DNA from 2 places in the Colwellia sp. Bg11-12 genome. Region 2 is predicted to be linked to the other one. Evidence: riboswitches for the same ligand, from Rfam matches in the RefSeq annotation. Region 2 holds a riboswitch; the other holds the start of a gene.
What was found. Region 2 has a riboswitch for thiamine pyrophosphate ahead of thiC (phosphomethylpyrimidine synthase ThiC). Riboswitches for the same ligand answer to the same signal wherever they lie in the genome.
Positions count from the first base shown of each region.

Region 1: it holds a riboswitch for thiamine pyrophosphate, as region 2 does, so the genes downstream of both, H4J39_RS15275 (TonB-dependent receptor) here and thiC (phosphomethylpyrimidine synthase ThiC) in region 2, are expected to answer to the same signal.

Region 1 is NZ_JACGUZ010000078.1:80,037-97,071, forward strand. Features, by position in the region: gene H4J39_RS15225 (ATP-binding protein) at 1-1,122, opposite strand, end outside; gene hutG (N-formylglutamate deformylase) at 1,477-2,268, shown strand; gene H4J39_RS15235 (formimidoylglutamate deiminase) at 2,283-3,644, shown strand; gene H4J39_RS15240 (hypothetical protein) at 3,733-4,089, opposite strand; gene ccoG (cytochrome c oxidase accessory protein CcoG) at 4,224-5,657, shown strand; gene H4J39_RS15250 (serine/threonine protein kinase) at 5,657-6,634, shown strand; gene H4J39_RS15255 (thiol:disulfide interchange protein DsbA/DsbL) at 6,683-7,315, shown strand; gene H4J39_RS15260 (TVP38/TMEM64 family protein) at 7,345-8,013, opposite strand; gene H4J39_RS15265 (SHOCT domain-containing protein) at 8,014-10,125, opposite strand; gene H4J39_RS15270 (single-stranded DNA-binding protein) at 10,172-10,822, opposite strand; TPP riboswitch at 10,941-11,059, shown strand; gene H4J39_RS15275 (TonB-dependent receptor) at 11,149-13,299, shown strand; gene H4J39_RS15280 (hypothetical protein) at 13,530-13,796, shown strand; gene pnuC (nicotinamide riboside transporter PnuC) at 13,796-14,467, shown strand; gene H4J39_RS15290 (phosphotransferase) at 14,484-15,428, shown strand; gene H4J39_RS15295 (hypothetical protein) at 15,417-15,911, opposite strand; gene H4J39_RS15300 (NTP transferase domain-containing protein) at 16,029-16,340, opposite strand; gene H4J39_RS15305 (RHS repeat domain-containing protein) at 16,541-17,035, shown strand, end outside.
Region 2 is NZ_JACGUZ010000059.1:197,663-214,697, reverse strand. Features, by position in the region: gene H4J39_RS06890 (tetratricopeptide repeat protein) at 1-498, opposite strand, end outside; gene H4J39_RS06885 (outer membrane beta-barrel protein) at 654-1,214, shown strand; gene H4J39_RS06880 (M1 family metallopeptidase) at 1,298-2,974, opposite strand; TPP riboswitch at 3,149-3,271, shown strand; gene thiC (phosphomethylpyrimidine synthase ThiC) at 3,377-5,341, shown strand; gene thiO (glycine oxidase ThiO) at 5,348-6,538, shown strand; gene thiS (sulfur carrier protein ThiS) at 6,560-6,772, shown strand; gene H4J39_RS06860 (thiazole synthase) at 6,775-7,584, shown strand; gene thiE (thiamine phosphate synthase) at 7,589-9,118, shown strand; gene H4J39_RS06850 (DUF418 domain-containing protein) at 9,130-10,665, opposite strand; gene H4J39_RS06845 (PqiB family protein) at 10,856-13,876, opposite strand; gene H4J39_RS06840 (paraquat-inducible protein A) at 13,866-14,540, opposite strand; gene H4J39_RS06835 (paraquat-inducible protein A) at 14,530-15,156, opposite strand; gene H4J39_RS06830 (cytochrome c) at 15,363-15,986, opposite strand; gene H4J39_RS06825 (cytochrome c) at 16,170-17,035, opposite strand, start outside.

The sequences.
Region 1 (17,035 bases), on a different contig from region 2:
GGCCTTCAGGTAAGGTGTTGAAAAGTGTAGTTTTTCTTTTCTTTCTTTATTCTGTTCCACGAGGGGAAGCACATTGATTTTTTGTTGTTCTAAATAGGCGAAAACTTGTTCTATATTATTTAAATAAACCGGTTTGTAGACAATCCCCGTTCGCGCTGTTGAAATATTAAATAAATCAATAGTAAAACCTCTCTCAGTAATATGATTAAAGTTTTTAGTAATAATGTAGGGAGGAAAACCATTGGCAAGAACAGAAAAATAGAGTTGATTATGGTCAATAATAAAATCTTTTTCAGCAAAAGATAAATGAGTGAAATAACGACCAAACGTTAAGGATATATCTCCTTGATTTAATTCTAAATATTTATTACTCCATAACTCAGCTTGCTGTTGACTCACCGAGCGAATGCTATTGTTAATTTCATGCATTAGCATTCTATCGTTTTTGTTGACCGCAAAACGAAAGTAAATTTCAGGGACTTCATCCTTCGTTATATGAAAAGCACCACTGATATTATATTCGTTTAATTTTTCATTAAGTAACCAAGGTTCTGTTGAATATAAAGCATCATACTTTTGATAATTACCCAGTAATTTGTCAATATCTTGATAATAATAACGATCGATATGTTCGCTAAGAAAACCCAGCGTTGATTGCTCTTTGGAATATATCCCGATTTGCATACCATCACTTTTATTACTTTGGATGCGACGGAAAACTCTTTGTTTCCACTTAGCGTAAGGAATACTGAAAAATATGTTCGACTGCTCTTTTTGGTATCGGGTCATGGCAATAATATCGATACTATTATTTGCTAGCGATTCATAAGCCTTATCTGTTGACATATAGCTAAACGAAATTTCACGTTGATTATCTATCGCCCAAATTTGCCAGTACTCTTTGAGAAAATTGACGAGTAGTTGGAATTTTTCTCCAGAGGCTTCATTAATTGATGATCTGTCGGGTAGGGCTATCTTAAGAGGGGAATTGTTTCTATTGGGTGATTGTTCTGCATAAACACCGCATGTGATTAATAAAATACTGCAAAATAAAGTACGTTTAAGCCAACAAATTGGGTACCTAAAAATGCGCTGTAAGTTACTTATAGTGTCATCATTCATTGTTTGATTTTTAGGTCTACATGAGAGAGTAAAAGTTAATTTTTATAAAATACACTCTATGCTATAAGTCGCTAACCAGCAAATCTATTTAGCAATATTAACGAGAAACCGCCTGAAAAAATATACGTTATAAGTCACTATCGTTATCTTAAAATTTAATCAAGGTTATACTTTTATGTGTAAATAATAGGGATAGTACAATGAGCTAATGACGGGAAAATTTATTAAAAGGTACGATAATTAAAGCCGTAAAGGCTCTTTCTCGCTACCCGCATAGAACAATAAATTTGCTTGCGATAGCAACAGCATGATAAATTAGTCTGCACAAGTTGTATATACAATTAAAGGGTTAAAATGTCTGACACCTATACGTTGATAAAAGGTCGTATTCCGTTACTTATTAGTATGCCACATAATGGTGAAAATTTACCTAGCGACATTGCTGATAAAATGACAGAGCAAGGTAAAAAAGTGGCTGATACAGACTGGCATAAAGACAAACTTTATGCTTTTGCTCAAGCGCTAGGTGCTTATATTATTATGCCAAAGTATAGCCGTTATGTTATTGACCTTAATCGAGACCCTAAAGGTGTTGATTTGTATCCAGGAGCTAATAGCACTGAACTTTGTCCGACCACTTCTTTTGATCTTGAACCACTTTATCTTGATGGACAAACACCTAATAAAGCTGAAATATCTCATCGAATAAGTACGTATTGGCAGCCCTATCATCAAGCCTTGAAAACGACATTAACTGATATTCAAACAAAATTTGGTCAAGCTGTTTTACTTGAAGCACATTCTATTTTATCAAAAGTGCCTCGATTTTTTGAAGGGCAATTACCCGATTTTAATTTTGGCACGGCTGATGGTACGAGTTGCGCGCCTGAATTAATAATGGCACTGCAAAAACTTGATTATTCACCTTACTCAATGGTCACTAACGGGCGGTTTAAAGGGGGATTTATTACCCGTGAATATGGTCAGCCAGAAAATAACATTCATGCGGTGCAGCTAGAATTATCGCAACGTACTTATATGAGTGAGCCTAGCCCTGAATATAACGAAGCGTTGGCAAATGACGTTATTCCTAAGCTTGAGCAATTAGTAAAAACATTGATTGAATTTTCGCAACAAAAAAATTAGCACAGGTATTATTGATGAAGTTATTTGCAGAACGTATTTTACTCAGCAGCGGTTGGAAAACACAACAAACACTGACAATAGAAAACGGGGTGATCACGGCAATCGCATCGGGGTATATTGATGGCGCTGAAAAAATAGGTGTTGTTATTCCCGGTATGGTTAATTGTCATTCTCATGCCTTTCAGCGTGCTTTTGCAGGCTTTAGTGAGCAGGGTAGCGAAGGTCAAGATAGTTTCTGGACATGGCGTAACGTTATGTACAAATTTATTGACCAACTAACCGTAGATGATGCCGAAATAATTGCCACCCAGCTCTACATTGAAATGCTTAAAATGGGATATACCCGAGTAGCCGAGTTTCATTATTTACATCATCAAATAAATGGTGATAACCACAACGAACTTGCAGAAATGGCAAAAGCTATTTTTAAGGCGAGTCAACAATCGGGGATTGGCTTAACGTTATTACCTGTACTTTATCGGTTTAGTGGCTTTGGCCCATTACCCGCAACTGATGGGCAAAAACGTTTTATTAATTCAGTTGAACAGTTCAATCAACTGGTCAGTGATTGCTTTACCTTAAGTGCTGAGTATCAAAATACCAATGTTGGCATTGCACCACATTCGTTAAGAGCGGTTGACAAGCCTTCGTTAGAACGAGCGGTAAAACATGTACGAGGTTTAGACAATAAAGCCCCTGTGCATATTCATATTGCTGAGCAGCAAAAAGAAGTGGACGATTGTTTAGCACATTATGGTCAACGTCCGGTGGAATGGTTATTAAATAATGCATCATTAGACCAACAATGGTGCTTAATTCATGCCACGCATATCAACGAGCAAGAACGCCAAGGTATTATTGCCAGTAAAGCTATTGCAGGGATTTGCCCAACCACTGAAGCAAATTTGGGGGATGGTATTTTTCCTACCACTGAATTTTTAGCTGAACAAGGCACCTTAGCGATAGGATCTGATAGCCATATTTCAGTTAATCCCGTGGAAGAATTGCGCTGGCTAGAATATGCTCAACGATTAATTAAACAGCAACGTGCCATTTTGGCAACAGAAAATGAACCCTCAGTGGGTCGTAATTTGTGGCAAAAAGCAGCGTTAGGCGGCGCGCAAAGTACCAACAGTAATACGGGGGAATTGGCGGTAGGGAAACAAGCTGATTTGCTGGTACTTAACGCAAAAAAAGTGGCTTTATTTGCACATCATGACCAACATTTATTAGACAGTATGATCTTTGCGAGCCAGCAGAACATGGTTGACGACGTTATGGTGAATGGCCACTGGGTGATTAAAGCGGGAGCACATCACTTAGAGCAAAAATCAGAACAAGCATTTTCTAGGTTGTTAGCAAGCCTTTCTGCTTAGTACACATAGAGCTATTGAGAATCGATATTTGTTTTAGTTTCTCGGTAGCGCGGTTTTCCCGTCAATAAATAATAATTGCTTTATGGGTTTATAGCAGCGAACTATAACGCGAAATAGTTTGGCAAACTTTCTTTTGATTTTCATGATGAAGATGAGGGCTTTGCTGATTAGCGTTACAGTAGTCGATAAAAAATGCTTTTACTGATTTTCTATCGGTGGTTATTTTTTTTAAAAAAACCTGTTCTTCACTGCTAAAGCCAGCAAGTTCGCTTTTTAAATCGGTATAAATTTTATCTGCTTTTAATCTCACACTCGTATCAGTCGCTTCTGAAAATCTATCGATAATCATTGTTTTCTTTTCTGTAAACCAGTCTTCTAGCTCTGGTTGTGGGTAAAAGTGTAAAAATAATGCAGTTGCAACGATTAAGATCAATAAATTTTTCATAAATTTTCATATAATTGAATGGTTATATAAGAATAATCAATTTTTGGCTTATTCACTAATTTAAATTATTTTATAACGTATTGTTCGCTAAATATCGTTATAATCTCGGTGCTCTCGTATATCAAGGATTTATCGTGAAATCAGAAGACAAGAACAAAAAAACATCGGTACAAATTCCCGTTAAAAACATTCAGATACATCAACCTAATAAGGTAGAAACCTACCAGCCACGTGACCAAATTTATGTGCGTAAGGTTAGTGGTGTCTTTCAATTGCTTAGGCAAAGAATGAACTTTGTTTTTTTAGCCCTTTTTGCGTTACTGCCTTGGTTACAATATAACGATCATCAAGCCATTTTATTTGATATTTCCGAGCAACGTTTTACTTTGTGGGGGTTAACGTTATGGCCGCAAGACTTAACACTACTCGCTTGGCTTTGTATTCTTAGTGCCTTTTTATTGTTTTTCATCACCACCTTTTTAGGGCGTGTCTGGTGTGGGTACCTATGTCCTCAAACCGTTTGGACCTTTATTTTTATCTGGTTTGAAGAAAAAATTGAAGGTACCGCTAATCAACGTAAAAAACTCGATAGCCGTGAACTTGATTTTGACAAATTCTGGCGCAAAGCATTGAAGCACACCTGCTGGCTATTTTTCTCTCTGTTAACAGCATTAACCTTTGCGGGTTATTTTGCACCAGTAGATGAAGTTTTTATTGATTTTTTCACTTTTCAGGCCTCGTTTACTTTAGCCGCGGTTGTGTGGTTTTTTACCTTTTGTACCTATGGAAATGCTGGTTGGATGCGAGAAATCATGTGTTTACATATGTGTCCTTATGCGCGTTTTCAATCAGCGATGTTTGATAAAGATACCTTAACAGTTTCATATGACTTTAATCGTGGTGAAGACCGTGGCGCGCGCTCTCGCAAGATAGAGCACGCATCGTTAGACATCGGTGATTGTATTGATTGCAACCTTTGTGTGCAGGTTTGTCCAACAGGTATAGATATTCGTAACGGCTTACAGTATGAATGTATTAACTGTGGCGCGTGTATCGATGCCTGTGACGATGTTATGGAAAAAATGAATTACCCGAAAGGGCTAATACGTTACACCACCGAACATGAATTACAAGGCAAAAAAGTTCACTTTATCCGTTCAAAATTAGTAGGATATGCAATTGTTTTAACAGTGATGACTAGCTTACTTGTTTTAGAAATTGTTAATAGAGTCCCTGTTACCATGGATATTATTCGTGACAGAAATGAGTTAGCTAAAGAAAAATTTAACGGTGACATAGAAAATGTTTACACCTTAAAAATATTAAACAAATCACAAACCGACAACGTTTATCGCTTGTCAGTAAAAGGTATTGCAAATACTAAATGGCATGGCGAACAAGAAGTTATGGTAAAAGCTGCGGGTGTCTATACCTTGCCGATGAGCCTTTCTGTTGACCCTTATGAATTAAAAGAGTACATGACCGATATTTCATTTGTTATTGAACTGGTTTCAGAGGAAGATGACGTTTCTCTAGAACACGAAAGTAGGTTTTTTAATAAACGCTAATGTCTGTATTTGATTTTACTACACTGTCACCCGACTTAATTTTAGATGGCCTGGAAAGCACAGGCCTCTTTGTTGATAGTGGCTTGCTTGCCTTAAATAGTTATGAAAATCGTGTGTATCAATTTCATGATGATGATAAGAAAAAATATGTTACTAAATTTTATCGGCCACAACGCTGGACCGAAGCTGAACTAAGAGAAGAACATAGTTTTGCTTTTGAATTAGCCAAGCAAGAATTACCGTTAGTGGCGCCATTAAAAATTGGAGGGGAGTCACTTTTCTCTTATGAAGGCTTCAATTTTGCTATCTACCCTTGCCGTGGTGGTCGTATATTTGAAGTTGACAATTTAGATCAGCTTGAATGGATGGGACGATTTTTAGGACGCATTCATGCAGTCGCGGCAACAAAACGTTTTAAGCATCGCCCAACTTTTAATAAGCAAGAAATGCTTTTTCAGGCAACAGATATCATAAAAGATTCTGGTTTCGTCCCCCATTACTTGAGCAAAGCTTTTTTTACTATTTTAGAGCAAGTTGTTGATATAGCCGCCGAGCAATATCAACCCAGTAACGAAATACGTTTGCATGGTGATTGTCATGCGGGTAATATTTTGTGGACGGACAATGGCCCACACTTTGTCGATTTAGATGATTGTCGCATGGGGCCAGCGATTCAAGACTTATGGATGATGCTTTCTGGCGACCGCCAACAGCGATTGTTACAGCTTGATACGATGCTATCTGGGTACGAAGAGTTTTATTCATTTGAACCCAAGCAACTTATTTTGATAGAATCATTACGTACCATGCGAGTTGTTAATTATATGGCCTGGTTATGTAAGCGTTGGCAAGATCCAGCGTTCCCACATAACTTTCCATGGTTTAATACGGATAAATATTGGGAACAGCAAATTCTGATGCTTAAAGAGCAAGTGTCTGCGCTTCAACAGCCCCCATTAAGTTTATTACCTGCATAATTATTAATAATAAAAAGTGCAAAATTTATCATAGAGGAAAAAGATTAAATGAAAAAATTATTAAGTTTATTTGTCATGCTCTTGTTGCCATTAATGGCATCTGCAGCAAATTATCAAGAAGGTACGCACTATACCGTTGTTAGCGAACAAGTGACGAAAAAACCTGAAGTGCGTGAATTCTTTTCATTTTATTGCCCGCATTGTTTTCGTTTTGAACCTTTTATGGCTAGCGTAAAAAAACAATTACCAGCAGGAGTTAACTTCGAATTTAATCATGTGGATTTCTTACGTGGTGCTTCACCGGTGATGCAGCAAATGTTAAGTAAAGCGGTAGTCGTTGCTGAAGAGCTAGGTATGGAAAGAAAGCTCATGGGTGCACTTTTTAATTATATTCATGTACAACGTGCTGTTTTTACCTCTGAAAAAGATATTCGTAATGTTTTTGTATTAAATGGCGCTGACGGCGAGAAATTTGATAAATTAATGAAAAGCTTTGGTGTGAACAGCAAAGTTAAACAAATGAAGAAAAAACAAGACTATTATGCGAAAAGTGGCGGTTTAACTGGCGTTCCTGCGGTTATTGTTAATGGTCGTTATAAAATTGATAATGCCGGTTTAGACAAAGAAAATTTTGAAGCCGACTACAATAATTTAGTTAAGCATTTACTTACCCTTGATTAACTAATCGATATTAGTGTGATAATTAGGAGCTAAACAGCTCCTTTTTTTTTGGCTGTTTTTTCTTTTTTATAAAGTAAATAGCCAAAAATTAACGCGACAACGAGTAAGCATAAACTCAATAATATTTGTTGATTTTGACCCACTTTAATACCTGCACCCAGTAATGAAAATATTAACATTTGTGGGATAAAGCCAACGCAAGTCCCTGTAACATAAGGGATGACTTTTATGTTGGCAATGCCTGCTAGTATGTTAGTTAAAAAGTTAGAGCCCGCTGGCAGTAAACGAATAATTAATGCTTTGCTAAAAGTGTGCGTTGAAAAGAAAACAGATACGCGGTTAAGTTTTTCAGGGTAGGTGTCTAGCACTCTTTGTCTAAAAAAAGTTTTTGCGACCAATAACGTTAATATACAACCGAGTGTTGCCGCTAAAGTAGCGACTAGCGCACCATAAAAGATACCCAATATATAGCCACAAGAAAAAGCCGCAACTTGCCGAGGTAAACCTATGCTGGTGAGTAAGGCTAATACGGTTAATAAGGTCAGTGCCCCCAGTGGTCCTTGAGGAATGAATTGATCAATTAGAGGTTGTAGGTTGTTACTTTGCAGTGCATCTAAAGAAAAAAGCACACTAAAAAGAATGGCAATACCTATCAATGTTGTGATCAAAAATAGTGTTTTAGTGCGTCTGTTTAGCATTTATTTATTATCTGTGATGTCTGATAAGATCTTAGCTTTAGCTAAACTAAACTCTTCTTCATTGAGAAAGCCTTTTTGTTTTAAGTCGGCAAGCCTATCTAAACTATTAATTAATTCAGAGTCATGGATAGTGATATTGTGTAATTCTTCTGCTGATTTATGTTCTTTAACCGATTCTATTTCTTTGTTAATAACGCGATGTTGTTCTACTTTTACCAATGCCTTTATTATGGGAGGCTCAAATACAGCCGCTTTTATTTTACGCTTTTGTGTCGCCTGCGGGTTTAATTGTTTCGCGATAAACCAACTCCAATCAATCAATGACTCTAAAGTGTCAAAGTATTTTGCCTTAGTTAGACGATGGTTGCCCTTGCGTAGATATAAACAGATGACATATTCTTTAGTGTTTAAATCTGTCAGGTAAAGCTGAACCTCTCGGATTTCATCATTAATAAGTTTATGTTGATGAGCTTTTGTGAAATTGAGGCGTAATTGGTTTTCTCGCTGTTCGTTGTAGCCATGGTCATTATCTTTATTGATGGTACTGACAATATTATCATTAATAGAAATTTCACTCTTAACAATGTCAGCAATAGCAAGTTGGCTATCTACTTCAGACTGATGACGTTTGTAAAATAATAGGGTCGTTTGCGAGCTATCTAATTCAAACCGAGCAAACTGACTGCTTAATTTCGCTTTTACAGCATTGCTTTTCGGTCGTAATCGATAAAATACCACGGCTACTACTGAGATAAATAATATTAATAAGAGATTGCCGTAAGCATTACTGTTTACTGTGTCTGCTTGCTCATCATGCTCTTCTTGTTCAACTCTGGCCTCAATATTACTGTCTTTATCAATTACCAATGTACTCGGTTGAATGGATAATAATCGCTTGTTGGCATAATCTAGTAGTAAAGGTTCGCCGGCATGATCTAAGAGCAGTGAAACTTTATTTGCTGGGGAAAGCTCATCTTTGTTAAAAGACCCAATAGCTTGTCCCGAAAATTCTTCCTTAATCTCACCATTTTTTATCGTGGTATTAAATTGAGCAAGTTGCCAATTCTTTGCATTATTAGCAAGGTATAAAATATTGCCAACAGAGTTTTTTAGCGATCTGCCATAATATGGAAAAATACTTTCATTGCCCCATTGGTTAGGCTTAAGTGTAAAAACGAGTTTCTTTTGATAAGAATCTCGCCAATCAGCCCCTTTTTCTGCAACAGCGACTTGGTGAACACCCTCGTAGGTATGTTCTATGAGCAATGCGCCATAATGTTGCTTCGACCACGAAAAAGAATTGATATTTTGAGCCCCTAAAATAAAAATCTCATTGTTAATACTATTTGTTTTCATGAAAGGGTTACTGCTTGGCGTTCTATAATTTCTGAGACCAAATTTTGTAGGGTTAATACGTAAAACAACACCAGAATATAAAGTGCTTGTATTAGCATTCGATTTTTTTTGTACACTGTCTGATAGGGCAATATGCATTAAGCCGTAGTCTTCGTGCCATACTTTATTATAAGGATTAAAAGCAATTTTCTGGATATGATGGGTAAGGCTAGGAACCGCAATTCTGATGACTTCTCTGCGTTGCTTTTTGTCTATAGGCACAGGGGCTGAACTATCGTATTGCCATTGGGTGACCACCGCGTCAAATGGCAATGTTACTGGATCCTCTAACAGAGTTAAGCGTGCAACATTATTATTTGTTTTCTTGGGTTCAATATGAGCTGTAAAAAAGGTTTGGTAACCGGGTTTATCTGCTAACGAAAAGCTTGGATGTAAGGTGAAAGCGGTTAACTTTACTTGTGCTAGGTTATTTTGGTTGCTTAAGGGTAAGCGAGATAAAGAAAGTAATTTGGCACCGCTGAGTAAAGATAACTCGCCCTTTTCATCTGCAAGTAAATATTGATTTTTATCTTTTCTTCCATGGGGTAATGGAGTTAATGTTATTTTATTTTTCGTACTAAGTGTGGGTAATTTCGCTAAAATCTCAAGATTATATTCTTCTGCAACGGTTGTTAATACATTTAATAAACAGTAAATAACGAGTACCGTTGAAAGTGCAGGCTTAACTATCTTTTTTATATAAGAAAGAATTTCCATATCGCGTCAACAATCCCATATTTATAAAAATTATAGTGAATGAATGTTAATGTTTCAATAAAACGACTTGGTGAGAATCAATAAACTGTGATTTTTTACTATCGTTAAGGTAGCTTAATCTGCCATCAACAACTAGCTGGTCACCGAGCTCTGCTTTATCTTTAATATAATGCGCTTGTTTACCCCAGATATGCACTGAACGTTCGATAGAGATATTTTGGGTTTGCTGAGTTATAGGGGAATACACTAAATTATTTACCGTTAAGTTAAGCGCAACTAACTCTTTATTATTCTCGGTGAGTACTAAATTAATTTCACTGCTAATTTCCCCACTCATATGCACTTGGTTAATTGATTGTGCGTAACCTTTAGCGAATGTTTGTGCATAAGTGGCGTGTAATATTTCACGATTAGCTTTTTTACTATTGAGTAAATAGCCTTGCACTAAAATAACATCGCCTTTTTGTGAGTGACATAGCGAACGATCAACAATATCGCCAATCACTTTAACTGTATGGTAACTCGTCCATTCTTTAAATTGATTGCTGGCTTTATCAAACCATTTACTATGAGTCGCCAAGACGAGTTCAGCTACGGCAACTACAGGGTTTGCTTGATAACGAATGTCAGGTTTAGCAACTAAATTACCTAATAAGGTTACTGAACATAAATGATTTTGGCTTAGATGATTTGTCATGGCAATTTAATAAAAAAAACTATAATGCTAATTTACTGAAAATCATCATATTAAGCAAATACATGGTCATGAATAATGACAATTTCCTGTACATTGGTAAAAAAATTGTTAGTATGCCGAACAAACCAAGGGGTGCAATATAAAGTGGTTGTTAATACGCTTCTATATTGCTGAGAATTTTTACCCTTAATACCTGAAACGGATAATGCCGGCGTAGGAATGGTTAATACTTTAAATACTTGTCGTAAACACTTAATGTAAGTGCTTACTTGCGTTGTATTGTTGTATTGCTCTCTTTTGCTTGCATGCCAAAAAAAGAGCGCTGTATGAACCTAATAAAATCTCCTTTAGCCATTGCCTTAGCACTTTCCCTAAATTTACCTGTTGCTTATGCAACTGATGACACAGACGTACTCGAAAAAATCACCGTAAAGGGTGATTATCGCGAAATCAATGTTCAAAATACGCCTTCGTCTTTATCTATTTTGACTCAAGAGGACATTGCACTTCGTAATGCCCAAAATTTAGAAGAACTTGTTGGCGGAATTGCTAATGTCAATTATTCAAGTGGCTCTCAACGCGCCCGCTACTATCAAATTAGGGGTATTGGCGAGCGTAGCCAATTTCAAGAACCTATTAATGCTTCGGTCGGTTTAGTTGTTGACGATATTGATTTCTCAGGCATAGGCAGTATTGCTTCTACGTTTGATATTGCACAAGTAGAATTGTTTCGTGGCCCACAAGGCACCCGGTTTGGCGCCACAGCGTTAGCTGGTTTGGTTTATATGTCGACTAATGCACCAAGCGATGAGTTTGAATCAGCCGTACGCTTTAGTGCAGGTAACTATAATAGTGTCGGCGCAGGGCTTGTACTTTCTGGTCCTGCCAGTGAAAAAGTAAATTACCGTTTTTCAGCGGAGCAATATAAAAGTGACGGCTTTATTGAAAATACTTATCTAGAAAAAGACGATACCAATAATCGTGATGAAACATCTTTACGTGGCAAGTTAGCGATTACAGCAAGTGAACATTTAACGATTGATTTAGCTGTGCTGTACTTTGATTTTGACAATGGCTACGACGCGTTTTCACTCGACAACAACAGAACGTCTTTTTCAAACCAGCCTGGTTTTGATCAGCAAGAAACTATAGCAATGAGTGCAAAATTTACCTATTCAGGCATCAAAGGGTTTGATGTGGTGTCTACTCTTAGTCATGCAAATTCGGACTTAGCCTATGGTTATGATGAAGATTGGGCTTATGGTGAATATGAATGGATCGCTGATGATTGGGACAACGGTATTTATAATCCTGATCCTTGTATTACACCAACGGGTTGTTTAGCTGAAGTGGATGGTTATTCTTCAACAGATCATTACCTACGTGACAAAAAGAACAGTACCGCTGAACTTCGCTTTGTTTCTCAACCTGATGCTAATATTTTTGCGAATACAACTTCGTGGGTTGCCGGTATTTACGTCAAACAAGAAGAAGAAGACCTGCAGCGCCAATACACTTATTTAGCCAGTGACTTTTCATCAAGCTATAACGCTGACACTTTTGCTGTTTTTACACAATTTGATACGCAGTTAAATGAAAAATTTAGACTAACTACGGGTTTACGAATTGAACGTCGTAGCAGTGACTATAATAATTCCGACGCGATTGATAACTCGCCTGACGATAATATGGTCGGTGGTAAAGTCGTACTCTCTTACCAAGTTGATGAAAGTTCTATGATGTATGCCTCAGCTAACCGTGGTTACAAAGCTGGTAGCGTTAATTCAAGTGGTACATTATCTGAAGACCTACGTAGCTTTGAGCCTGAATATTTGTGGAATTATGAGCTAGGCTATAAGGCAAACTTTTTTGATGATAGTGCTTATGTACGTGCCGCTGTTTTTTATATGGACAGAGACGATATTCAAATAAGTAGTTACCACCTTAAAGAACGCCAAGATGGTAGTTCAGAGTTTATTAGTTACTGGGACAATGCCGCGCAAGGTTATAACCAAGGTATTGAAATTGAAGCCGCCTGGAATGTTACAGACAACCTAGAGATATATGGTGGCTTAGGTTTACTTGATACTGAATTTAGTGGCTATGTTTATAAAAATGGTGATAGAGAAACAGGTCGCGATCAAGCACATGCGCCAAACCATCAATTTAACTTTGGATTGAACTACTTTATTAATGACCAATGGCAATTCAACTTAGCTGTAGATGGTAAAGACGAGTTCTATTTTTCTGACAGTCATGATGAAAAATCTGACTCGGTGGCATTGTTACAGGGATCAATTCGTTATTTAGCACAAAATTGGCAAGTGAAATTATGGGCGCGTAATATACTTGATAAAGAATACCAAACGCGTGGTTTTTACTTTGGTAATGACCCACGCGATGGTTATGCCGATAAAGCTTATTATCAGTTTGGTGAACCCGCGGTATTTGGTTTAACGTTTGATTATAACTTTTAAAGCTAAGCGCTCCTCAGCTAATACGCGGTCATCCTGAATTGATATGCCACCATGTTGAAGTAATATGCCGTCATGCTGAATTTATTTCAGTATCTGTATTCGAGACTTAAAGTAATGAGATCCTGAAACAACTTCAGGATGACGGGTTTCTGGTTCAGGATGACGGTTTTTGTTTAGGATCACGCAGTTTTTGTTCACTGTAAAAAAGTGGCATACCATTAGGAAATAATATGAAAATATCGATAGAAATTAGTTTGTATCCACTAGCAGAAGAGCAGTTTAAAACTGAGATTTGGGCATTTATAAAGCGTCTACGTAATGTCGATGGTTTAAATGTGATCACTAACGGTATGAGCACACAAGTTTTTGGTGATTACGATTTAGCGACTCGCCATGTTATGGCAGAAATTAAACATGTTCATCAAACTTTAAATGCGGCGGTGTTTGTTTGTAAGTTTATTGGTGGTGATCGTTCAGAAGTAGAAGCTGAAAGCTAATGATTGATTCGCTACAAAGCACTCTTAATTATTTTTATGGTTTACCCTTGTGGGAACTCTTAGCGGTTATTTCTGCTTTGTTTTATGTCGTACTTGCAGCAAAAGAAAATATTTGGTGCTGGCCTGCTGCGTTAGTCAGTACTGTTATTTATACCGTTATTTTTTATGATGTCTATTTATGGATGGATGCGGTACTTCAGGTTTATTATCTCGTAATGGCTATTTTTGGATGGTATTGCTGGCGTAAAATTTCGCCGTCTGCCAATCATGGCGTTAACCGCAATGCACATTCATCGACGCTTGAGATTCAAAGCTGGCCATTAATTTTTCACACTAAAATTATATTATTACTAACAGCCTGTTCTTTGGCTATTGGTTGGTTAATGGACAACTACACACCAACAGATTTTCCTTATCTAGATTCTGCTACTACAGTTTTTGCTGTATTCGCTACCTATTTAGTGACTAAAAAAGTATTAGAAAATTGGCTCTACTGGATAGTAATTGATCTTGTCTCTATTTATCTTTACATCGAAAAAGACTTACAACCAACGGTTGTGTTATTTTGTTTATATGTGGTCATTGCGATTGTTGGTTATGTGATGTGGTTGGGTAAATACCAAAAAAATAATCATCAATCAAATGGTAATATTGCGTCTGCGACAGAATAGTTAGGTGACAACGTTAATGAATCAAAGCATTGACAATATTTCTCAAGAAATTAAAGCCTTACCTTGTTTTGCCAAGGGCCAGTATAAAATTACGCCGTTGGCTGGCGGTGAAAGTCATGAGTGCTTTAGCGTTATTTCTACTGTAAATTCTATTGAAACAGATTATTTTGTTAAATCGCTCGCTAACCATAAAGAAACCGCCATGGCTGAAATTGCGAGTAACTTGCTGGCAGCCGAAGCTGGTTTGGCACCGGCAATAATTTATCATTCACCCTTATGGTTGGTGTGTCAGTTTATCGTGGGCGATTCACTCGCTCATTACTTTGCTGAAAACTTTACCCGTTTACCCATCAACAAAATTATCATTGCGATGAACTTGATGGCCAAAACACATCAATTAAAATTGCCCCTAAATCATCCAACATTAGCGATTGAACCGCTAATGTTAAGCCAAACCATAAACAAAGCAATCACTCCAACTCAGCGGACTGTTTTGAATAAAATTATCGGCAAGATAACGCCATCTCAATCAAAAAATAATCGCTTGGTGCTATGTCATGGTGATGTAAATGATGAAAACATTCGCTTAAGCGACTCGTTTAACCCTGAAAGTCCGCTGGATCATACATGGCTAGTCGATTTTGAATGTAGTTGTTTAGCTGAAGCTGAATACGATATTGCGATGTTTATTGCGATTAATGGGTTAATGCTGACCGATGTTGATATTGCTATTCAAAGCTATCAGCAATGTGCTGATGTTGTTATCGATAAAGAAAAAGTAGTTGCCTATCTCGCTTGTTGTTATTTGATCAATGGTTTGTGGTATATAGAGGCAATGATTAACAGTAATCATTGCCAAATTTTCATCGTAAAGGCTCGCCAACAATTTGTACTTTTTGACCAATTAGCATTAACTCAAGAGAAGGTTGTACCTTTACTTAACCAGCTTTTAGCTAACTAGCGTAGCAAAGGCTTTTTCTTGATGAAGGTTAGCTATGTTCTTTTCAACTAAAGCTGTATCTTCAGGAAAGGTTAAGCCAAACCAGTTATCTGTCGAGGTTAGCAGCTTAACTTTTTTGTTCTCTTGCGCTATTTGTTGCATAACAACGGCTGGTAAGTAGCATTCAAAACGATTAACATTTGCAGTCGTACTCTCTTTGTTGTTGTCAGTGACAGCTTTACTAATATAAACCTCTATCGCTGAAAATATATCTGTGGTAAAACGCCAACAATTCATTGATGTTAGACTGTTTGGCTGAAGTTCACTTCTTGTACTTAAATGATTAAATTGGCCGGTAATTTTTTGTTCATCATCACTCACAACACGCTTAATGTCATGACATTCATCAATACTTAATAGTAAATTATGAGAGTCAAACTGGCAAAATCCACGATTAACACCACCAAATTCAGAAAGGGTTTTGTCTAATTGAAAAGCCACCATTAAATAAGGCTCAGGAAAATCAGTGCTTTTTGTTAGGAGTAATTTAAAAGCATTTTTTCCATAGTAATCATCAGCATTGATTACTGCAAAATTACTGTTAATACTCTTACGACAACATCAAATTGCATGCGCAGTCCCGAGGGGTTTTTCTCTATTTTCAGGGAGAGAAATTCCTGCAGGTAAATCACTTAAGTTTTGCTCAATAAATTCTATTTCTATTTTACCAACAAGCCGGGGCAATACCTGTTGAGAAAATAAAGCACGTAAATCTGCCCGAATAATAAAAATAACTTTTGTAAATCCTGCGTCTACCGCATGACAAATATTGCACTCCATTAAAGTCAAATTGGCAGGGCTAAATTTAGCTAACTGCTTATTACCACCAAATCGCGAGCCTAAGCCCGCCGCTAAAATAACCAATGTTGTCATTAACTAATACCCATTTAACTTAACTGACGACTATGGGCTAACTTACTATTAAAAATACTTAATGGCTAATCCCTTGAGGCTAACTGTGGGTAAGTGTTGTCGGTTTTGACTTATGATCTTATTTGACGAAAACAAAATGTTAAACTAATGTTAATGAAAAGTATCATTTGTTTTTAATTACGTATAAAGGGACTTTTAAAATGTGTAAAATATTTAAATTGATCATCATTGCAAGTTCACTGCTCGCGAGTGTTGAAGCTCTATCTGCAGAAGTAATAAAAAAAGTAGATATAAACACACAAAAAAAAGAAGTCATAACTAAATCATCAGGTACCACTTTAGACAATCAACATGTCAATCTTATTCCTGATACAGGCGAAGGTGATTCATCACCTTCGTCAAATGAATTTATCCAGTTTGGTTTAAATGCCAAAGATTCCATTACTCCAGAAACAACAGGTTTATTGGGGGAGCAGATAGACTTAAATACTGGTGCTCTTAGTTTCACTTATACAGACGTATCTCTTCCTGGTAATAACAACATTCCTGTTTCAATTTCTCGTCAATTTAAAGATAGCGCTTTTAGTTTTTGGGCAAAAGGTGGTTTTGGTGATTGGGCATTAGATATTCCACACATTCGTACTAAGGTCATTATTGGCCATAAAATGTTAGGAACTTGGGGTCGAGGACAAGAA
Region 2 (17,035 bases):
AGCTTCAGGTAATTCACCAATAAACATTTGTAAATTAGCTATTTCTATTAACTTAATAGGAGATGGATATGCCCCATTCATTATCGCTAACTGTGCTTTCGCTTTATAAATATAGCGCTTACCTTCTTTTAGATCTCCGCGACCAAGAAGAGATTTTGCATAATACATATAAAGAGTAACCTGAAAAGGAGTAGGTAAATCTTCATCGTTTATTAGGCGTTTGGTTTCTTTATATAGCTCGTCACTGTGTTGTAAAATAAATAGCGATGTGAGTTTAAACTGCATTAAGCGAAGCCAAAGACGACTTTTCTGTTGTACGCTTTTTAATTCAAAATCTACTTGTTCGAGACATTCTGCGGGAGAGCGCTGACATAGTTTGTCTATGCTTTCACTTTTAATCGCATAAACTTTAGTGACGGATAAGCATAGTACCAACAATAATATTGCCGTACGTTGCATTGAATAGCGCTTATGGGAAATATAAAATTGTTTTCTCATTGTTAAATATTGCCACGGATATTGTTAATTTCCAAGTAACTTAAGTGTTTATTAAAGATTATTGAACAAAAAATATCTTGGTGTTAAGCTCTCCCGCGAAAATTTAACCCTAACTTAACTTAAGGTTAACCCAAATAAAAAATAAAGGATTTATAATGTTTAAACACACAGCTCTTGCTCTCACCTTGTTATCTCTTTCTTTAACGGCTTCCGCTAATTGGCAAACAGGGGCAGGTTTTGCTAATTTTTCTGATAGCACTGACGGTGACGACCTTTCATTAAATATTATCTATGGTTCAGTTGCTTATAAAATTGAAAATTCAGGAAAAGATTACTTCTTTATGCCTGAATTTCGAATCGGGACGGGTATTGGTGATGACACGCTAACAGAAACTTGGAGTTACCAAGATGGGTACACAGGAAATTCTAGAGTGATCAGTAGTGATATAAAATTCGAAATAGAACGTTTTATTGCGTTATCTCTTCGTGGTCAATACGACTTCAGTAACGGTGCATACGTTTATGTTGTGCCTTCTTATGCAAATTTAAAGGGTAAAGTAAGCTACAGTGGCGAATCAGATTCCGATGATTCATGGGAGTTTGGTGTTGGCGCTGGTGTTGGTTACCAATTAAATAAAAAGATCAGTGTTGAAGCATCATATGAAAATTATGATGAGACTGACTTACTTTCTGTTGGTTTCAAATACGCATTTTAATTAAGTTTACTCTCTACTAATTAAAAAGGAGAACTCACCGTTCTCCTTTTTCAGTGTTAAATATTAGATTAAAAACTATAAAACTAACTACCTAGAACATTGAATGTCGAAATATAGAAGTTAGCATCAACGGTGATGCTTGGATTTTCCTCATCTATCTCAACAGCAGTCCAACGAGTTGTTGGCGACAACCAACGTTCTTTACCTGCAATAGTAACTCGAACTGGCATGTCAAAATCTTTAATAACATTGCCCCAACGAATTTTCATCACTTTATCTTTAACAAAATACTCAAAGGTTGGAATACGAATATCACGTAAATATTGGTCAAAAACCTGACTAAAGTCTATGCCAGATTGCGTGCTGATGTAGCTTTCAATATCTTGGGTAGTCACTGTTTGATGATAAAAAACGTTACCTAAACCTCGTAATATTTCACGCCATTTTTTATCATCGTTGATCACTTGGCGAATGGTATGCAACATATTGCCACCTTTATCATACATATCACCAGAACCACCACGATTGGCATTATATTCCCCAATAATTGGTGATTGATTACCAATGTTCAGCCGTTGACCACGAATATATTCAAAGGCTTGCGCTTGAGTAAAATGATATTCTAAGAATAGGCTTTCTGAATAGCTCGTAAAGCTCTCATGGATCCACATATCCGCCACATCTTTATTGGTAATATTATTGGCAAACCACTCGTGCCCTGATTCGTGCACAATAATAAAATCGAATAACAAGCCAGGGCCTGCACTGGAGCGATCACGCCCTAGATAGCCATTTTGATAACCGTTGCCATAAGTCACTGAACTTTGGTGTTCCATACCTAAATAAGGGGCTTCTACCAATTTATAACTGTCTTCATAAAATGGGTAAGGGCCGAACCAATGCTCAAAAGCTTCAATAGTGCGCTTGGCTTCTTTAAATTGCTTTTTAGCTTTGGCTAAGTTTTCACGTAAAACATAATAATCCATATCAAGCTGACCTTTTTCACCTTGATGCTTTTCACCAAAATGAACATAATCGCCAATATTAATATTTACGCCATAGTTATTGATTGGGTTAACAACCTGCCAATGATATGTTTTTGTTTTCGCTGCTTTATTATGTTCTGTTTTGATTAACCGCCCGTTAGAAACATCCATTAAATGTTCAGGCACTTCAACACTGATTAACACACCATTATCAGGTTCGTCACTAGGATGATCTTTATTTGGCCACCAAATACTCGACCCAATACCTTGATTAGAAGTTGCAATAAAATCAAGGCCATTACTGTCTTTTTCCCAAGTAATTCCGCCATCCCATGGGGCACGTTTTGCAGTAACGGGCTGTCCAGAGAAGTACATAGTTATCTTCTGCTCTGAGCCTATTTCTTGCTTACTGGCTGGGGTGATAAAATAAGAATAGCCATCTTGCTCTACTTTAAGCGCTTTACCATTTTGGTGCACTTTCTCAAGCTTCATTGGCGCTTGTAGCTCTATTTGTAAACGTTCTCCTTGAGCTAACACCATATAAGTCATGGTGTTTTTACCTGAAAAAAGCTTAGTTTCAGGGTCAACTTTTACATTAAGATGATAATGCGTTAGATCCCACCAGATTCTTTCTGGTGTTATTGAACCACGTAATTGTTCTTGATGCGTTATCTTGCCACTTTCTTGTTGCCAATTACTCGCACTAACATGCCCAGCAAAAACCATAGCGCAAACTAAGCTGGCAAGTGAAATCGTTATCCGTTTTTTTATCATTGTGATTGTCCTAACACTCTCTTTTATACAATATACTAGCATTGTGTAATATAAATTGTGAACCCTAAAAAGGGTAAGAACTATTAACGGCTCACATCGTTATCTAAAAATTAATTATAACCAAATACAACATTAAGATTGCGTATTTTGAAACTAATACGATAGAATCACCACAATTACTTGTCGGAGTGCTGAGATTATTTCTAAAAGAAATATTCAAAGCTGAGATCGCGAAAGCGGGATCCGTAGAACCTGATCAGATTAATATCTGCGTAAGGGAACAAGGTAAAATATAGCGGTTAAAGCATTAATACCTAAACCGTTTTATTTTTTCCTCACTCTACACTTCGTCTTTTTTTTACTGCATTTATAACAAAATGTAACTTATTAAAAGGCAGCATAATGACCAAACCAGCTAACAAAATCACTCGCAGAGAACGTCGCGAGCAAGCTGAAGCTTTTTTAAAAAACGTTTCAGATCAGTCATTCCCTAATTCTAAAAAAGTCTATGTAAAAGGTAAAATTCACGATATCAAGGTGGGTATGCGCGAAATCACCTTGTCTGATACTTTATTGGCCGGTAATAAAGACCAGCCGACTTATGAAAAGAATGAACCACTTTGTGTATATGACACCTCTGGATTTTATACCGATGAAAACGTTGAGGTAGATGTTCACAAAGGTATTCCTCGCCTGCGTGAAAGCTGGATTGATAATCGTGGTGATGTTGAATTCTTAACAGCAAACAGTTCTACCTATGCACAGCAACGTTTAACTGATGATGGTGTTGACGCTATTCGTTTTGAACATTTACCTAAAATGCGTGTAGCGAAAAAAGGTAAAAATGTTACCCAAATGCACTATGCTCGCCAAGGAATTATCACGCCAGAAATGGAATATATTGCAATACGTGAAAACTTGAAACGAGAAGAAGTTAAAGACAAGACATTGTTGTTGTTGCAGCATAAAGGTCAGTCTTTTGGTGCCAGTATTCCTGAACAAATCACCCCTGAATTTGTCCGTGAAGAAGTAGCGCGTGGTCGTGCAATTATCCCGGTAAACATCAACCATCCAGAATGTGAGCCGATGATTATTGGCCGTAATTTTTTAATTAAAGTTAACGCGAATATCGGTAATTCTGCGGTCACCTCTTCTATTGAAGAAGAAGTAGAAAAACTGGTTTGGTCAACCAAATGGGGCGCAGACACCGTAATGGATTTATCAACGGGTAGAAATATTCATGAAACCCGTGAATGGATCATGCGTAACTCGCCCGTACCGATTGGCACTGTACCTATCTATCAGGCACTAGAAAAAGTAAATGGTGTCGCTGAAGACTTAACTTGGGAAATCTTCCGCGATACCCTTATCGAACAGGCTGAGCAAGGTGTTGATTACTTTACTATTCATGCTGGCGTATTATTACGTTATGTACCCATGACGGCTAAACGCGTGACAGGTATCGTCTCGCGTGGTGGTTCAATTATGGCGAAATGGTGTTTAGCACACCACAAAGAAAATTTTCTCTATACCCATTTTGAAGATATCTGTGAAATTTTAAAGCAGTACGATGTTTCGTTTTCATTAGGTGATGGTTTACGCCCGGGTTCAGTAGCTGATGCTAACGATGAAGCACAATTTGCAGAATTACATACCTTAGGCGAATTAACCAAAATTGCTTGGCAGCACGATGTTCAAACCATTATTGAAGGCCCTGGTCATGTACCCCTTCATATGATTAAAGCGAACATGGAAGAACAACTTAAACATTGTGGTGAAGCTCCTTTCTATACATTAGGACCATTAACCACCGATATTGCTCCCGGTTATGACCACATTACCTCAGGTATTGGCGCTGCTAATATTGGTTGGTATGGCTGCGCTATGCTTTGTTATGTAACGCCCAAAGAACATTTAGGCTTACCCAATAAAGAAGACGTAAAAGAAGGTTTAATGACCTATAAAATTGCTGCCCATGCCGGTGATTTAGCAAAAGGGCATCCGGGTGCACAAATACGTGATAACGCGATGAGCAAAGCACGCTTTGAGTTTCGCTGGTATGATCAATTCAACATTGGTTTAGACCCAGAAAGAGCTAAAGCTTACCATGATGAAACTTTGCCACAAGAGTCTGGCAAAGTGGCTCATTTTTGCTCAATGTGTGGCCCAAAATTCTGTTCAATGAAAATTTCTCAAGAAGTACGCGATTATGCCGCGGGTCTTGAAGCCAGCAATAAAATAGAAATACAGCTGCTTGACGAAGTCATTGTCTTAGATGCGACGCCAGAGAATATAGAACAAGGTATGGCAGAAAAGTCTGCTGAGTTTAAAGCCACGGGTAGTGAAATTTATCATCAGGCGAAGTAGTGAACGATGACTCTTTTTGATAAAAAAGTGCCGCCTCTTCAAACCTCCACCAATATTGTCGTTATTGGCGCGGGGTTAGTGGGTCGCTTAATCGCATTATCTTTGGTTAATCAGGGGCATGATGTGACCTTGATTGATAAAGATAACAAAGATGGTCGCCAAAGTGCCGCTTATGCGGCAGCAGGCTTATTAACCCCCTTGGGTGAAGCCATGCATAGCGAGCCTAATATTGTTAAAATGGGCTTTGAGTCGTTAAAGCTTTGGCCTGAAATTTTGGCTGAATTAGACGCTTATACCTATTTTCAACAAGCGGGGGCGTTAATGGTTAGCCATGAGCAAGACCAAGGTGACTACCTTCGTTTTGTGCGTTATATCAAAAATAATTATCCACAACATCCACTACTACAGCTTAATCGCCAGCAGATAATTGAGCTTGAGCCCGAACTAGGACGTAGTTTTAATCAAGGCGTATTTTTACCTGAAGAAGGACAAATTGGTAATCGTAAATTGCTGATTGCCCTCCAACAACAGTTAGATAAAAGTCAGCTTACTTGGTTAGAAAATGCTCCTGTGGTTAAAGTTGAACAGCAAGCTTCTCACTGCTTAGTAACCTACCTTGATAGCGGTCAAGAGAGTGGAACAAAAAAGGTATTGGCTTGTGATTTGGCGATTGACTGCCGTGGTATTGGTGCTCGTAGCAACGAAAGCAATGCAGAGGCGGCACCCTTAAGAGATTTACGGGGTGTACGTGGTGAATTATTTCAGCTATTTGCGCCAGACGTTCACTTAACAAGACCTATTCGGTTAATGCACCCTCGATATCAATTATATATTGCCCCTAAAACCAAAGGTTTTTATGTGGTGGGGGCAACCGAAATTGAAAGTGAAAACTGTGGACCTATGACCGTGCGCTCTTCAATGGAACTGCTCAGCGCTGCTTATAGCGTTCATCCCGGTTTTGCCGAAGCGAGTATTCGTCAACAACTAAGCCAGCTAAGGCCTGCATTTAGTGATAACCAACCTAAAATATCTGTGCATCAACGCCTTATTCAAGTTAATGGCTTATTTCGTCACGGCTTCCTTATCGCGCCCGTCGTGTTAAAACAGTTAATATTTGCGGTTGATCATTTTCTAGAAAAAAACAACATACAACAATCTCCTTATAATAAATTGTTACCCATAACTAAAGAACAATAAATAAAGAGTAAAGCGGCTAAAATGAAATTTTTTATAAACGGACAAGCGATTACGATAGCAACCGAAAGCGCTAATATAATAATCGCATTACAGCACTATTTAACGCCTGAGCAACACCAACAAAGCTTCGCGGTTGCGCTTAATGGTAACTTTATTGGCAAAACAGATTATCAGTATACTCATGTTAATCAGGGAGATAGTATTGATTTACTCTTTCCTATTCAGGGAGGTTAATGATGAAACTTTCACAAGAACTCATTATTTACGGACAACCTGTTCAGAGCAGGTTATTGATTGGTAGTGCACTTTACCCTTCACCTGAGATCATGAAACAAGCCATTTTAGCCAGCGGGTCAAAGATTGTTACCCTTTCATTAAAACGGCAGAACCCCGCGGAACAATCGGGCGCAAAAATTTGGCAATATATTCAAGACATCGTAAAAGAAACCCAAGGTTTTTTATTACCGAATACCGCGGGCTGTAAAACCGCAAAAGAAGCGGTAACACTCGCGAAAATGAGTCGAGAAATTTTTCAAACCGATTGGATTAAATTAGAGGTCATCGGTGACGACTATAATTTACAGCCAGATCCCATAGAGCTACTAACCGCAACTGAACAGCTCTTAAATGACGGATTTAAAGTGCTACCTTATTGCACCGATGATTTAGTTATTTGCCAGCGATTATATGATTTAGGTTGTCAGGTGATCATGCCTTGGGCATCGCCAATAGGTACCGGTAAAGGCTTGATGAACCCGTATAATTTGGAAACAATCCGCTTGCGTTTACCGAACGCTACGCTCATTTTAGATGCCGGTATTGGTAAACCTTCTGATGCTTGTTTAGCCATGGAAATGGGCTACGACGGTGTATTGTTAAACTCAGCAGTCGCGTTAGCTGATAACCCTGTACTCATGGCAAAAGCCTTCGCACAAGCCGTTACTGCTGGTGAGCAAGGTTATATTGCGGGCATTATGCAGCAACGACAAACTGCTCATCCAAGTACGCCAACATTAGAAACGCCTTTTTGGCATCAACAAGGGTAATTTTATGTCGACAAGTATGAGCAAAAAACCAACCATCTGGACAATTTCAGGCAGCGATTGCTCAGGTGGCGCAGGTATTGCCGCCGATATAAAAACAGGTCATGCTTTAGGGGTTGAAGTTTGTCATTTGATCACCGCTAATACCGTACAAAATTCTGAACAATTATTATCAGTAAACCCCACTGAAATAAATATTCTTCAACAACAGGTTAATATACTCATTGATGACAAACCGCCCAGCGTTATTAAAATAGGTTTAATAGCCAATAGTGCACAAGTTAAGTGGCTTACAACTACCCTAGCTTTGATTAAAACTAAAGTGCCAACCTTACAAGTGGTATTTGACCCCGTTGGACAAGCCACTGTTGGCGGTGCTTTATCTACATTACAGCGTGAAGACTTAACCGATTTACTCATGCTTGTTGATGTGATCACCCCTAATATAAACGAAGCTCAACAATTGACAAATCAGACATCTTTTACCCCTGATATATTGACGAAAAAAATAGCTGAATTAGGTGTAAATAGCGTAATAATAAAGGGCGGACATACTGAGTCTTTAACAGGAATTAACCCAGACATTAGTCGCGATTATTGCTTACATCATATTGAAGAGGTTCCAATAAGTTATCAACTCACGTCAGCCAAAATAAATACCCATTACAGCCATGGCGGTGGCTGCTCTTTTGCCAGCGCCTTAGCGGTTTTTCTAGCACAAGGCTATTTGTTACGTGATGCTTTTACGTTAACCAAAGCTTTTATCAATCAAGGTTTTGCTCAATCAGTGATCAATGAAATCAATAAGCCAAATTATTATGGCGCATTTGAGCAAACGCATTGGCCAGATAACGCAATTAACTTCCCAACGGTTACTTCTGATTTAGCGCAAGTACATCAAGCGTTACCAGCTTTTCTTTCATTAAAACTACAAGAAAAAAACCTTGGACTTTATCCGGTTGTTAATTCTATTTATTGGTTAAAACGATTATTACCTTTGGGTTTAGAAATTATACAGCTGCGCTTAAAAGATAAAACGGGGCAAGAACTTGAACAGATTATTATTGAAGCGCTAGCACTGAGTAAACAATATAAAACACGTTTGTTTATCAATGATTACTGGCAACTAGCCATCAAGCATGGTGCTTACGGTGTACATATTGGGCAAGAAGACTTGCAAAACGCTGATTTAAAAGCCATTCAAAAAGCAGGCTTGCGTTTAGGTATTAGTACACATGGTTGTTACGAGTTTTTATTAGCGCAACAACTAAAACCGTCCTATTTAGCGATTGGTGCTATATTTTCAACAAAAACCAAGAATATGACAGGACAAATACAAGGGGTCGAAAACTTAAAGTGTATACTACAATTAGCCACTGATATTCCCGTGGTGGCGATTGGTGGTATTAATCATCAACACGCAGAACAAGTTTGGCAAACAGGCGTTGACGGTATTGCTGTCGTTACCGCAATTACTGAAAGTGAAAATGCTGAAATTGCAGTTAAACAATTTCAGCATTTTATGCCGTTTCGTTAATCCGTTTAAAGCTAAACAGATACCGATGTAGGTAGCGGTTTTTCTAATAATAACGGTTGACGCTTCATATAAGTAATAGAGCGCCATAGCCATTCTAGTGGGCCAAATCTAAAGAACTTCAACCAGAAGCTACAAAAGATAACTTGAGCGAAAATAACTGCAACAACAATCAACATTTGCTGTCCGCGCGCTATTTGGCCAAACATACCGCCGGCATAGCCATAAAAGATGCTGGTTAAAATAATTGAATGCGTGATGTAATTGGTTAATGCCATTTTTCCTAGTGGCGCTAACCAAGAAAAGCACTTTATAAACCAAGCTTTACTAGCGAGTTTTACAAACATGCCAATATAGCCTGCACATAAAACAAATTGCCCGTAGTAAAAAATCGTTTGTCCTCCCGCTTGAATTTCAATCGCTGTTTTTGTTACAGGGTGTAAGCTAATAAAAGTTCCCGCAATACTTAATAAAAGCCCAATACTTAAGCCACCCCAGCACATAACACTAAAGAAACTTTCATGTTGCTCAGGATTTTTCATTCTACCACTGGCCACTAACCAATAGCCGACCATAAAAAGGGGTAAGCAGACAAAAAAGGCAAACATAGGCGTATTACCTAAAGCTTTGAGGGCGCTTTGTGCTCGATATTTAGTAGCTTCAATGTAACTACCTTCAGTAAAGGCAATGGTTTCTTTGGCTAAGCGTTTTTCACGTTTAAGCTTACTTTCGACGCGTTGTTGAGCTTTATAAGCGATAAGCTCTTCATCACTCATACTGTCTTCATCTACTTCTTTTTCTTCGATAACATCTTCTTTAATACTTTCTTCATTGACAATTTCTTCCGACGAGATAGCGTCCTCTTCAACAAAATTTTTATCATCTACCGTTATATCATTAGGTTTATCTTTTTCTTGTTGCATCAATAAATCGACCTGTTGATTAATCGATATTTTTTGTTGCCACTCTTCAGTAATTACCGTGTTGTCTCGCGTCACACCAAAGTAAAGAGCACCAAACATTGAAACCACTAGCGGCAGAAGCAATAGGGAGAAACCCACTTTTGCAAATGTTTCTGGTTTATTAAATCGCGCTAATTTTTTGGTGCGTAAAAGTAAAACAAAACCTAATAAAAACAAACCTCCTACTGCGTAGTCGTGAATAATATCACCCCCCCATAGGAAGATGAGATGCGCTAATCCAAAGACGAACAATGCCAGCATTCTTCGAGTAAACCATGCGCCAAACTTACGTTCTGCTGCTTGTGCTCTGATAAGCATAATGGCAAAACCCATCCCAAAAAGTATAGAAAAAAGCTTGTAGAATTTACCTTCAACGAACACTTTAACTAACCAACTTGCCGCCCAATCAAATCTCGTTAAACTGTAATCGAAACTCATTAAGGCGCTAACGGGGCGATTAAACCATTCAATATTCATCATAATAATACCAATTAAGGCAAAACCACGAAGTAGGTCCATCACTTGAATGCGATCAGAGTTTATTAAAGGGGATAGCTGCTTATTTACAGGGGCGAGGTCATTTTCCATTGTGTTTTCACTTAATTATTATTATCAGTTAACATATTCAATTAATAGCATGAGTTATGCCAATTCGTTACCTATTGATCTGTAACGAATTGTGTGTAGCTTATGCAAATAGTGATTAATAATTCTATAAAAAGTATGCTTTTAGACCACATTTAGCGGATTCTCAAAAATAGAGAGCTGCTTCCTCCATTTATTGAGATAATTTAATTTTAGGCTGCCATGTCTGCCAATTTTCATCAACATTTGGAGCTAATTTGAATAATTGTCCTTGCTCTGCTGACTGAAAGGTTTTGTTTACGCCGACCTCTGGTGTCGCAAAAGCAATTCCGCCCGCGAGAAGTGTTTCTATAGATTCTGCATCTATATTGAGCCCCGAAAAAACACCTGCATCAATACGAACACCACTGGTATTCCAAAATTGGCTTTGTTTACTAACCAGCGGCATATAACGGTCAAAAATATTAATATAAATATTAACGGTATCAGCCGTAGGCGAGAGGTCAACACCAATCACCTTCCCGACTTTTACTTGCCGATACAAAACAGGGTTTCCCGTTCTAACTGATCCGAGGCTTTTTGCGCTTAACGCAAGGTTCAAACCTGATGGGAGCGAGGTCATTACCGGCATAATAGATTTCGCATTAAAGCGATGTGCTGGCTTGCCTTTACCGGGCATTAAACCAATAAAACCACCTTCAAGAATAGCACCAACATTGACCGACCCCACCAAGGCAAGCTCAGGTTTAGCAAACCAAAACTTAGTCCCTTCTACCGCAAATTTTCGACCGTTGTCATTTAAAAAAGCATACACAGTTGCGCCACCCCCTTGCTCGTCAAATTTAACCCGAGAGACTAGGCCAACCTGATGGTCTTGATATTTTATCTTTAAATTGTTTTTAAGGTCTGAAATTTCACTAAAATGGATTTCTATAGCCACACCTGCTAATTCAGCATGCTCAATGTTATCAAATAAGGTGAACTTTTCTCCTTCGTCGACCGTGTCTTGCTGAGTGTCAATTTCTGGGTTTAAAAAACTAATTCCCCCTTTTAATAAGGCATCAGCAGATTCTGTTTTAAGTATAAAATTACCTAATCCGCCACTTATTGTTACACCACTAGCGTTATAAAATCGGGTGAAATTAGTGATTAAATGCTGGTATTGTTCATCAACAGTAATATTTATTGCTACATTTTTCCCTGTTGCATCAAGAGAAACATTGTCAACTTGCCCGACAGCAATGCCCCTAAAACTAATAGGACTGCCAGGGTTAACAACATTTCCTTGCTCTGATTGTAATGTCAGTTGCAGTCCTTTTGAGGATAAGTGTTTTGCTGGTGGTAAATCAGTAACAATAAAATCACTGGCTTTTTCACCTTCACCAACATTAACGCTAATGTATGCACCGCCGAATAAGGCTTCAGTATCTGTAATTCCTGATAGCGATAAATCTGCATTGACTCGCCAGAACTGACTATTTTCGCGAAGAATATATTCGTAATTGGGTAAGATGCCGACCTTTAACGTCGCTTTTTCTTTTTGCTGAATAACACGATGAACAGAACCAATTTCTTCACCACGAAACATAATACGCGTTTTCGTACTAAACCCTTGGGCATTTGCCGTATGAAGAGTAAAGACTGAACGTTGTTTCGCAACCTTAACATCAGAAAACAATTGAAAATTATCGCCATTTTTAGGTAATGACTTTTCAGATTCTTCACCAAGGTCAAAAGCAATACCACCAGCCAACATCGACTGAATTGATTGCGCTTTTAAATCAAAATTTTGCAAGCCACCTGAAATATGTAAACCACTAGCATTCCAAAAGTTGCTATCAATTGAAACAAAGTTTTTATATTGAGATTGAATGAAGATATGGACTAAAAATTCATTAGGACCAATATTTTCAATCGCTTGAACATCTCCAACAGTTTGCTGTTTATAATAAACATTCGAACTGGTGGTTAACGAGCCAACATCTTCAGCCTTTAAAACCAAGTGCAATCCTGGTTCACTATATGGGTATGCTGGTTCTTGATTATAAACATTAAATTTATTTACTGACTCGCCCTCAACTGAAGGTCGAAGCGCAATATGAGCGCCCAACATTAAAGTATGTAAATTAGTAACACCGCCTAAGTCGAGTTTAGGCGCTACAACAAAAAATTGAGATTCACTTGTCAGGTAAGGAATAATTCGAGGGTTGATTTTTGCACTAGCAACAATGATTCGTTCTTGGGGGTCAATACGTGTAAAGTCGATGATCTTTCCTAACGTTAAGCCTTCGTACATTATCGCCGCTCCGCGATCTATGCCGGAATCCCAATTTAACGTTAACTCGATTTGGTGACCCATTTCCGCTGTTTCAAAATCAGAATATAAAGTAAAATTTTGACCATTTTGAGCAGGTTCCATAATTGCTTCATAATCTGAACTACCAAACGCGATACCACCTGCAACTAAAGACGCTAATGAATCAGTACGTACTTTTATACCATTCGTTAATGAGCCAGAAACCGTAACGCCACTTGCATTCCAAAATCGAGAATTTTCTTTCACTAAATTAACGTATTCTGGCTCAATAAAAAGATTAATATTAATAAGGTCAGAATTCATTTCATAGTTAAAACCCGCCACATGACCCACGGTAATTTGTTTAAATAAAACGGGAGATTTTTTACCAATTGAACCAAGTGTTTTCGTTTTTAAGCTAATATGTAGACCCGGTGTTGATTGATCTAATACTGGCTCTTCACTCAAAGCAATAAAATGACTTTGCGCTTTGCCTTCTTCTTCAACGTCTGGCATGACGTTAATGTAACTCCCTGATAGGAGTGTATCTAGTCCAGTAACCCCTTGAAAAGAAACATCAGCAGTAACATACCAAAAGCGAGTTTTATCAGTAAGCATTTTTTTTGAGCTGGAAATCATTTCAATTTCCACAATAACACTTTGTAGATCTTCAGAAACGTCAACGTCGCTAACGATACCAGCCGTTAGCCCTTTATAGCGCACTTGAGTTTTACCCACAATAATACCACTGGCACTTTCAAACTGAACCGTAATAAAAGTCCCTCTATCAGAAACGGCTTTGACAATTAACCAAGCACCAAATAATAAAGCAATAATAGGGACTAGCCATACCGCAGATATCCCTTTGCGATTATTAATAATAGCTTTTGACTCGGCAAGAATAGTTTTATTTGTCATGAAGTTGAGTATCCGTATTTTGATATTTTTTTTGAGGGAATGACTGATTGTGATTATGTTTCTGGTGGTTGTCCCATAATAGTCGAGGGTCAAAGCTTTCTGCGGCAAAAATAGTAAAAACAACCATCAGGGCAAAATAGGTGATACCCATAGCAGGCTCAATACTGGTTATAAAACCTAAGTTAACTACTGCAGCCATAACAGCAACAACAAACACATCAAGCATTGACCATGGCCCTAAAAACTCAACAATATGGTATAACTTACCTTGTTGTTTTAAGGTTAATCTTGTGTTTCTTTTGGCGTTATACATCAAAGTAAATAGCCCAATAATTTTACATAATGGTACAACAAAGCTCGCAATAAAAATAATGAAAGCAACGGGCAGCATACCCATTTGAATGAAAATGGCGATACCTTCTAAAATCGTTGACGCATCAGGTTTGCCAAAGGTATAAAACACCATCATTGGGTAAATATTAGCAGGAATAAACATCACTAGCGCGGCAATGGTCCAAGCTAAAGTATATTCAAGGCTCTTAGGTTTGCGTGCAGAAAATACCGTTAAGCATCTTGAGCAAGTTTGTTTATCGGCTAACATAACATTTAGTTTGTGACACCTTGGACAACTCCCCAAACCTGCCGCAAGTGCTTTATTGCTCAAGTGATTTCTCCAATTCATCCCAAACGCTGTGCTGGTCCATCGTCACTGACACTAATGTTGAGCATAACAGTAAGAGTATTAAACTTAATAACCCACCATCAATGGTCATATCAGCCAGTGAAGAAAGTTTATACATAGAAACAATTACCCCGAGAAGAAACACATGGATCATCGTCCAAGTATCTAAAAGATGATAAGAGCGAAAAAAGACTAACAGAGAAGGTTTGATATAATTGAATTTTATACAAAATGAAATATATAACGCGGTCATTAGTCGCACGGCAGGAATAGCAACAGTAAACATAAAAACAGCAAAAGCGAGCACATAATTTCGACTATTTATTAAAAAGGTAATACAGTCGAGCAAAGAGGCATCGTTATAAAGGCCAGCAGCACCAATACCAATAATAGGTAATAAAGTCGCAGGAAAAAAAAGTAACAACCCCGCAACAGCTACCGCAGCTGTACGATTAATCGCATCTCTCTTTTTTGAGAACAACATCGCACCACAGCAACCGCATAACGCATTTTGTCCTTCCAATAATAACGGCATCGGCAATAATGAATCGCATTGATGACAGGCAATCATGTTGTTCACTACTGAATGATTTTTCACAAGAGAACTTGTTCCATCAAAATATTTGTCCTTACTTTAGAATCAATAGATTACGAATAACAGGGTGCATTTTAGTGTACGACATCAGTGGGTTTTAGCCAATAAAAAAGCAGCTCAAGTTAGCTGCTTTATGTTCAGGATGAACGGTATGTCATGATCACATGGATGTGAAAGAGTAACGATGTTCAGAGTATTATTTTGATAAGTTACTTTATCGTCGACATGTACTGCACTAAAGCGTCAATATCACTATCTTCTAATTTAACAGCTACATTACGCATCATAGCATTCCTGTCATTATAACGAGCGCCAGAACGAAAATTCTCAAGCTGAGATTTCAAGTACATAGCATGTTGTCCGGCAAGCGCAGGAAAACCAGCTTGTGACATGCCTTTTCCATCGGCGCCATGACAAGCGATACAAGCAGTAATACCGCGTTCAGCATCACCGCCAAAATATAATGCCTTACCCACTTCACTTGTTTCACCACCAGCAGACTTTAACGCTTGAGCACTATAATAAGCACCTAAATCAAGCATATCTTCGTTACTCAACGCCATACTCATACCACCCATAATAGCGTTAACACGACCATTTTTACCACCAGAGGTCATACCTTCTTTAAATTCAGCTAATTGTTTGGCTAAATAACTGGCGCTTTGCCCGGCGAGACTCGGGTACATTGGTACCAAGCTATTACCATCAACACCGTGGCATGCTGCACACATTGCAGATTTTGCCTTGCCGGCTTCAATATTGCCTTGAGCAGCATGGGAGATATTCAGTACACTTGTTCCTAATAAAACCAAGCTTAATAGTATTCTTTTCATCGATGAGCTCTCTGTATGTGGCTAATTAACTGCAACTACAAATGTATGGGCAAGGTGTTAACCTTAAGCATTGTAGTTTTTAATATAAGGCAGTTTACACGAATTTTCTCATTGTTAAATGTTACAGGCATAAAAAAGCAGCTTATTAAGCTGCTTTTTTTTCAATATTACCTTGGCACGACTTTATTTCAAAGAAGACATAAATTGCGCTAGTGCATCAATATCTTTTTGCTTCAAGCGTTTAGCTATGTTACGCATCATGCTATTACGGTCATTGTAACGTTCACCGGCTTTAAAACTGGTTAACTGAGCCGTTAAATATTCAACACTTTGGTTAGCAACTGCTGGGAAACCAGCTTTTGCGATACCCTTACCAGATACACCATGGCAAGCGATACAGGCGGTAATACCGCGTGCTACATCACCACCAAAGTATAATTTTCGCCCAAAAGCAGATTCCTTGCCATTACCTGGCGTAGGTTTTTGACTCGCAAAATAAGCACCTAGTTCAGCCATATCTTGTTCAGACAGCGCTGCTGCCATACCGGCCATAACCGCATTTTCTCGAGCACCTGATTTAAATTCTTTAAGTTGTTTCGCCGTGTACTCAGCATGTTGCCCCGCTAACTTAGGATACATTGGTACTACACTGTTACCACCTACACCGTGACAAGCAGAACAAACCGCTGATTTTGCCTTACCCGCAATCGCTTCTTCAGTAATAACAGCAACCGTAGCAACACGTTTTGCTACAACATGAGCAACGGCTTTTGTATCAGAAAAATATGCACCCATATCAGCGATATCTTCATCAGTCATTGCACCCGCAAATTGATTCATTGCATAGTTAATACGGGTTTTGTCTTTAAAAGCATGTAACTGCGTTTCAATGTACTGTGCATGTTGGTTTGCTAAATTTGGGTTGATTAATACTTTACTATTACCCTCTTTACCATGACAACCAATACAGCTAGCAATGTTACGCGACGGGTCACCTAGTTCGTAAAGGCTTTTACCTGCGATCGCATTAGCAACATAAGCAACTGGAG